2 linked regions of the Candidatus Kuenenia stuttgartiensis genome follow. The protein of the gene in region 1 binds, or shares a complex with, the protein of each later gene. Links are inferred from orthologs where the notes say so. Each region holds a gene or a part of one and is shown in the gene's direction. Other genes may lie near its edges.

Region 1 (3,886 bases):
GTTGAAGACAGTATGATTGAGACGGCAAATAATCTAATGGATTATACAAAGAAAAATGGCACAAAATTATATTTACCGGTGGATTTCGTTGTGGCGGAAAAATTTGACAAAACGGCGGAAACAAAGGTAGTGCCATTTCAGGAAATACCAGAAAGATGGATTGCCCTTGACATAGGCCCTGCAACGATAAAACTTTTTTCCGCGGTATTGCAGGACGCAAAAACAATTTTATGGAACGGCCCTATGGGGGCGTTTGAAATTGATGCATTCAGCAGAGGAACATACGCCATGGTAGATATCGTAACAAGTTCTCACGCATCCACCGTAGTGGGCGGCGGTGATACCGACATGGCGTTTCACAAAGCAGGGAAAGCGCACGAGGTATCATTTATTTCAACCGGCGGAGGGGCTTTTTTGAAATTATTGGAAGGCGGAGATCTCCCCGGGATAGCATCGCTTACGGACAAAAAAATATAATATACGGACATCTTCCGTAACTTCTCTATTGATCTATGCTAAAACAAAGGAAATACGAAGAATGAGAAATAAGATTAAAATATCCGCTTCAATACTGGCGGCAAATCCCATGCGCTTTGAAGAAGAAATCAAACGCATTGAAGCGGCGGGAATCGATCTCATTCATATTGATGTTATGGACGGCCATTTTGTCCCCAATATTACCATAGGGCCTTTTATTGTTGCGGGGATAAGGCGGATAACAAATATACCATTAGATATACATTTAATGATCGAACATCCGGAACGTTATGTGGAAGCATTTGCCGGGGCGGCGGAAGGCAATGGAATAATTACATTTCATATTGAGACGGTAAAAAACCCCAAAGAGATTATTTCTCTGATCAAAAGTACGGGGATGAAAGTTGGTATATCGTTAAATCCGGGTACGCCCGTAGAAATGATAGAAAATTTTCTGGATCAGGTAGATATGGCGCTCGTCATGTCGGTAAATCCAGGTTTTGCTGGCCAGAAATTTATTCCAATTGCCTTGCCTAAGATTGCAAGGCTCCGCGATAAAGCGCCGGATAAAATGGATATTCAGGTAGATGGAGGAATTACACCAGACAATATTTCCCAGGTAGTAAAACAAGGGGCAAATGTAATCGTAGCCGCTTCTGCTATTTTTAAAACGAGTGACCCTGGCAATGCGATTAAATCCCTGAAACAAATTGCCGAACAAACCATGGAAAAAGATGCTGTTAATCTTGTTAACAGATAAATTCCTTTTTATTGTCCAAAGAAGTTGTTTCCTGGAAATATATAAAAATAGCTTGTTTTTTGGTTAAAAAGTTTTAAACTATCTCTTGTTTTGTTGACGGTTTTTGTAACTATTCAGCGTAAACGATACACGGCTCATTCCCAAACCTTGTACTGAACATAGTGAAGTATCTGTTTGGAAACGAGTTGCGCTCTGATCTCCGGTAGTTTAATAAATTACGCTGAATAGTTATTAGTTTTTCTGTATTTCACAATAGTATATATGGGATATTTTGCACGGGAAAACGTTGCATAAGTGGTCAAAAACAATGTTTGCCAATGATGGAGCGAATATCCCTTTTGTTAATTTAATGGGGGCATGGCAATTCAATGGTGTTCTTTAGAAAAAAGAAAGATATGCCAAACGGCTTATGGATAAGCTGCGACTGGTGCAAAAATTTGGTATATAGGAAAACCGTTGAAGAAAGCTTCCAGGTTTGTCCCGAGTGTGATTACCATTTTCGCATTTTTAGCAGGGACAGATTAAAATTGCTGCTTGATGAAGACAGTTTCGAAGAGTATTGGACTGATATGAAGCCCACCAATCCTTTGAATTTTTTTGACCGCATGTCATACCCAGAAAGGGTTACTGCCGACCAGCTTAAATCCGGACTGAAAGAGGCCGCTATAGTTGGAAAAGGAAAGGTGAATGGCGCTGACATCATGATAGGGATTACCGATCCCAGCTTCATAATGGGAAGTATGGGTTCTGTGGTTGGGGAGAAGATTGTCCGCATAACAGAAAAGGCTATGGATCAAAAATTCCCTTTGGTGATTATTTCTGGTTCAGGCGGAGGAGCTCGCATGCAGGAGGGTATTTTTTCTCTTATGCAAATGGCAAAAACGAGCGCCGCCATAGCAAGGTTTCAACGGGCGGGCGGGCTATACATATCGGTATTAACCGATCCTTCACTGGGTGGAGTAATGGCAAGTTTTGCTTCATTGGCAGATATTACTATTGCCGAACCAAAGGCGCTGATTGGTTTTGCAGGTCCCAGAGTAATTCAGGAAACAATAAAACGAACACTTCCTGGTAATTTTCAGCGGGCGGAATTTTTGCTTGAGCATGGTTTTCTTGATATGATTGTACATCGTAAAAACATGAAGCATGAAATTTCAAGGTTGATTCAATATTTGCATGTTAATTAATAAAAATCTTCCTCGGTAGCTCAATGGTAGAGTGGGTGGCTGTTAACCACTAGGTTGTAGGTTCGAATCCTACCCGAGGAGCCAATCTTAATTATAGGCAGAACTCCAATTACTGAGGTTCTGCCTTTTTCATTAGATACGTTGCAAAGCTACGGCGAAACGTATGAGTTGCAACACGTTTACAAATTTTTGCATCCTGTACCGCCCTTTTTATCGCAACCTGCACACGCATTTCATGAAAATGATACCGCCGTATCTCCTTTGTATCCGGAACGGTGGTGGATTTTTCGCCAGGAAAAACCACCGCCAGACCAATTCTTTCGCGCAGTTTTTATATTTTTTTTCAATGGAATCAAACATAAAAGCGCCACCACAGCCTGAATCCAGTTTTTTTGATGAAGATTTTTTACCCGTTCAGATATAATATCGTGACACTTCCCCTATTAATACGGCCGAGGCATAATCCAAAATTCAGGAAGTGTCCCTCATATCATACGATTTTTTGTTGCTTTTATTAAAATTAGGAATTCTTTTTCTATACTTTTACCATGAAATTTTGAGAGGATACGAAGAGAGGATAATGATTATTTCAAGACATCATAACAATAGTGATGAGAAAAATCACATTTCTCCGAGTCACTTTTTTTTAAACGACAAGGAGAAAACAAAAATTAACTGGTTTCTGTTTGAGTTCGCGCAGGGATTTGGTCATTTCCTTGCGAAAGAGAAACGATTAACGGAGAAGTTATATCAAAAGGGAATAGATAATCTCCGGTTAAAAAATTTCTGCATTTATTACGCAAAACACCTTAAGAAGGTTATTCTTGATAAACTGGAAGGGCGGATCGCCAATGTCAGATTGGGACACGAGGCAATTGAGGAATTTTTTCCTGCTATCGGAGATAGACTTGTAGATAAGTTATTGACGATTGCTGCCAAAGCATGGGATTCGCTAACAGAAGCATGTGTGGTATGTCCGATGCGGTGCATATCAGAAAGGAATGAACGGGCATCAATGTTTGATGATCCATATTATTACAGAGAATAGCTTTGGCTAGAACGGCAAAAAGCGCCGCCGTTGATTTTGGTAGTTAGGCTTAGAAATAGTCGTATTCATTTATAATTTGTAGTCACAGCCAAGGAGGTTCAATGTTTAACAAGAAAATGTTCGGCGAAATGAGAAGAGCAGGTATGGGTACTGGACTATCTAAAGCCAAACTGTCCGAAGCTATGTTGGAAATTCTCTTACAACTTCCTGCGGGAACTAAGAACTTCAAAGAGACCATAGTCTACAATATGGGATTGTTGGGCCAAATGTCTGCTACACGCGATATCAATGAAGCATGGAATCAAGTGAAAAAGAGGGCGGCAAAACTCTACCCGGAAAAATTCATTCTAGCTGACCGAAATAAACTTCACTGGAATGATGGTTCTGTAAAGGTATTGGACAAAGAAATCTCTA
Region 2 (3,186 bases), 2.4 Mb from region 1 along the record:
ACGAAGAATTGAAAAAAGATGACCAGTTTAAATCGTTCCTCGATATACTTATGGAAAAAATTAAAAAAAGTCGTAAATAGACCCTGAGAATGGCGCATGATGTCGAATTAAAAAACAGTGTTAAGCACATTAAAGATGTAATTATTCCTGTAAATTAGATATTTATGAGTTTAGGCGAGATAAAGAAAAAATTAGAAGAAGACGGCGTGGATGGGTTTTTAGTCACGAATGAGATAAATATCAGATACATTACGAATTTTAAAGGTTCTGATAGTGCTCTTTTAATAACACCGGGAAGCGACTATTTATTCACTGATTCCAGGTATATAGAACAAGCACACCAGGATAATCCGGAAATAAAAATAGTAGAAAGAAAGATATCATTGACAAATTCGATATGTGGAAAGATTAAACAACTTAAAATAAAAAAACTTCTCGTCGAGTCTTTATATATTTCAGTAGACCAGTTTAATGAGATTAAACAAAGAATAAATAACATTTGTATGCTTACGGTAAAAGGAATAGTAGAGAATTATAGAAAGCAGAAAACAAAGGATGAATTAGAAAAAATACAGAAGGCTATAGGGATAGCGGAAAAAGCATATACAAATGTTCAAAGCAAAATAAAATATGGCATTACTGAAAAAGATATAGCGGATATTTTAGAATATGAATTGAGGAAACAGGGCGCGGAAAAAAGTTCATTTGATATCATATGTGCCGTTGGTAAACATGCATCAAAGCCGCACGCACGCCCTTCAACAACCATGATTCAAAGAGGGGATACCGTTTTAATTGATTGGGGAGCAAGATTTCAGGATTATAATTCTGACTTGACAAGACTTAAGACCATGGATAGAATATCCCCGAAATTCCGAAGGATATATCAAATAGTGCTTGATGCACAATACCTTGCAATTGGAAGCATAAGGCCTGGCGTAATAGCAAAGAAAATAGATGCCGTTGCAAGGGGTTATATTGAGAAAAAAGGATTTGGAAAGTATTTTGGTCACGGTTTGGGTCACGGAGTAGGGCTAGAAGTTCATGAAGCGCCATTTATTAATAGGAAAAGCAATGAAATATTAAAAGAAGGCATGGTTTTTACTGTAGAGCCAGGCATCTATATTCCCCAATGGGGAGGTGTTAGAATAGAAGATTTGGTATTGGTTACCTCGACGGGATGTGAGGTGTTGAGTAAACTGCCTAAAAAGTTATCGGATATTGACGAATGATTTAACGTGTTCATTGCGGAAATTCTGCAAGACCCTTTTTAACAATAGCCTATATTTATTATAGAAAAGCTATTCATTCAGTAGCCCATCGTTTAATCAATCCTTTATCTCTTCACGTAAGCCCGAAATTTATTTTTTACACATGAAACAATTCGTAATAAGAGATGCTATTTTCGCTTTACTATTTGATAATTACTAAATTTTATATAGGGAAAAATAATGGACATTATAGAGAAAGTAAAGCAATTGATAAAAATTATGGATGAGAGCGAGTTGTCTGAGCTCGAAATTCAAGAGGAAGCGACAAAAATAAAAATAAAAAAGGGGATCTCCGGGTATTCACAAACTATTTCTCACCAGACAATTCCACCATTATATCCGGCGCAAGCCCAACAGATAGAACAGCCATTCGCAATTTCCCGGGAAAATGAAAGCTCTTCTGAGATTTATTCGCCCATGGTGGGAACATTTTACCGTTCTACTGCTCCAGGCGAGAGTCCTTGTGTTGGAATTGGTGATTTCGTAAATGAAGAAACCGTTGTTTGTATCATAGAAGCAATGAAAATTATGAATGAAGTAAAAGCGGAAATGGTAGGTGAAATTATTGAAATATATGTACAAGATGGGGAGGCCGTTGAGTATGGGCAACCGCTCTTTCGCGTCCGACAGACAAAGAAAGCGACGATATAAGTGGACTCGAATCATTTCAAATAATTAAGGAAGAAGGAAATATGTTTTCCCGGATAATGGTTGCAAATAGAGGTGAAATTGCTTTGAGAATCATTAGGGCATGCCGCGAAATGGGGATAGAGACTGTCGCTGTTTGCTCAAAATCGGATGCAAATGCCACTTATTTAAAGCTAGCCGATATCGTAGTGTGTATTGGACCTGCTGATGCGGAAGGTAGTTATTTAAATATTCCGAGCATCATCAGCGCTGCAGAGATCACGGATATAGAAGCAATCCATCCTGGGTATGGTTTTTTATCGGAAGTGAGTCATTTTGCGGAAGTTTGTGAATCGTCAAATATCGTATTTATTGGCCCGAAATCTGATGCATTGAGGAAGCTTGGCAATAAGACTGAAGCAAGGAAAATTGCAATAGAAAACAAGGTCCCTGTTGTTCCCGGAAGTTTGTCTGTAATAAAAAGTCAGCAGGAAGCGTTAAGCGTTGCACATGAAATAGGTTTTCCCGTAATCATTAAAGCTTCTTTAGGGGGCGGTGGACGGGGAATGCGGGTAGCTCATAATGATATAAGCCTCATTAATTCATTGACTATTGCCCAAAGAGAGGCTAAGGCTGCATTCAAGGATTCGTCTATTTATATAGAAAAATATATTGAAGATGCACGTCACATTGAGGTGCAAATAGTTGGAGATAATTACGGGAATATTATACATTTGGGCGAAAGGGACTGCACCATGCAGCGAAGACACCAAAAACTAATCGAAGAGTCCCCTGCACCATACATTACCGATCGGGCGCGGGAAGATATTTGTAAGGCTGCCATAAAAATGGCAAAATCCATTAATTATACAAATGCCGGAACTGTTGAATTTTTATTAGATAAGGAAAATAATTATTATTTCATAGAGGTGAATACACGTTTGCAGGTAGAACATCCGGTTACGGAAATGGTGACGGGAATAGATTTAGTGAAATTACAAATAAAGATTGCCAGTGGAGAGAGATTAAATATTAAACAGAAAAAAATTCGCAGTCAGGGGGTTGCTATAGAATGCAGGATCAATGCAGAAGATCCTTATAATGATTTTCGGCCGCAACCGGGGAAGATCACAAATTATCATCCTCCAGGAGGGAGAGGGGTTAGGGTGGATTCTCACATTCACTCCGGCTATGAAATCCCGCCGTACTATGATTCATTAATCGCTAAGTTGATTGTACATCAAAACACACGTGAGGAAGCAATTGCCTGTATGCGTAGGGCATTGAG

The links. The genes of interacting proteins can lie anywhere in the genome.
Region 2: the proteins of accD (region 1) and accB are in contact, whole or in part, in a solved structure (PDB 8UXZ), measured with the Escherichia coli proteins. The link is inferred for Candidatus Kuenenia stuttgartiensis from one-to-one orthologs.

Annotation. Positions count from the first base shown.
Region 1 is NZ_LT934425.1:1,529,485-1,533,370, forward strand. The notes cover bases 543-3,528. They hold accD (acetyl-CoA carboxylase, carboxyltransferase subunit beta), read left to right. Parts: upstream 543-1,632; coding sequence 1,633-2,424; downstream 2,425-3,528. Other genes in these bases: rpe (ribulose-phosphate 3-epimerase), read left to right, coding at 543-1,237; KSMBR1_RS06970 (hypothetical protein), read left to right, coding at 3,005-3,472. Also shown: KSMBR1_RS06945 (phosphoglycerate kinase), read left to right, coding at 1-477; more of rpe, read left to right, coding at 539-542; KSMBR1_RS06975 (hypothetical protein), read left to right, coding at 3,574-3,886.
Region 2 is NZ_LT934425.1:3,885,139-3,888,324, forward strand. The notes cover bases 450-3,186. They hold accB (acetyl-CoA carboxylase biotin carboxyl carrier protein), read left to right. Parts: upstream 450-1,451; coding sequence 1,452-1,922; downstream 1,923-3,186. Other genes in these bases: KSMBR1_RS18090 (M24 family metallopeptidase), read left to right, coding at 450-1,232; accC (acetyl-CoA carboxylase biotin carboxylase subunit), read left to right, coding at 1,964-3,186. Also shown: chromosomal replication initiator protein DnaA, read left to right, coding at 1-80; more of KSMBR1_RS18090, read left to right, coding at 165-449. UniProt on the Escherichia coli protein: This protein is a component of the acetyl coenzyme A carboxylase complex; first, biotin carboxylase catalyzes the carboxylation of the carrier protein and then the transcarboxylase transfers the carboxyl group to form malonyl-CoA.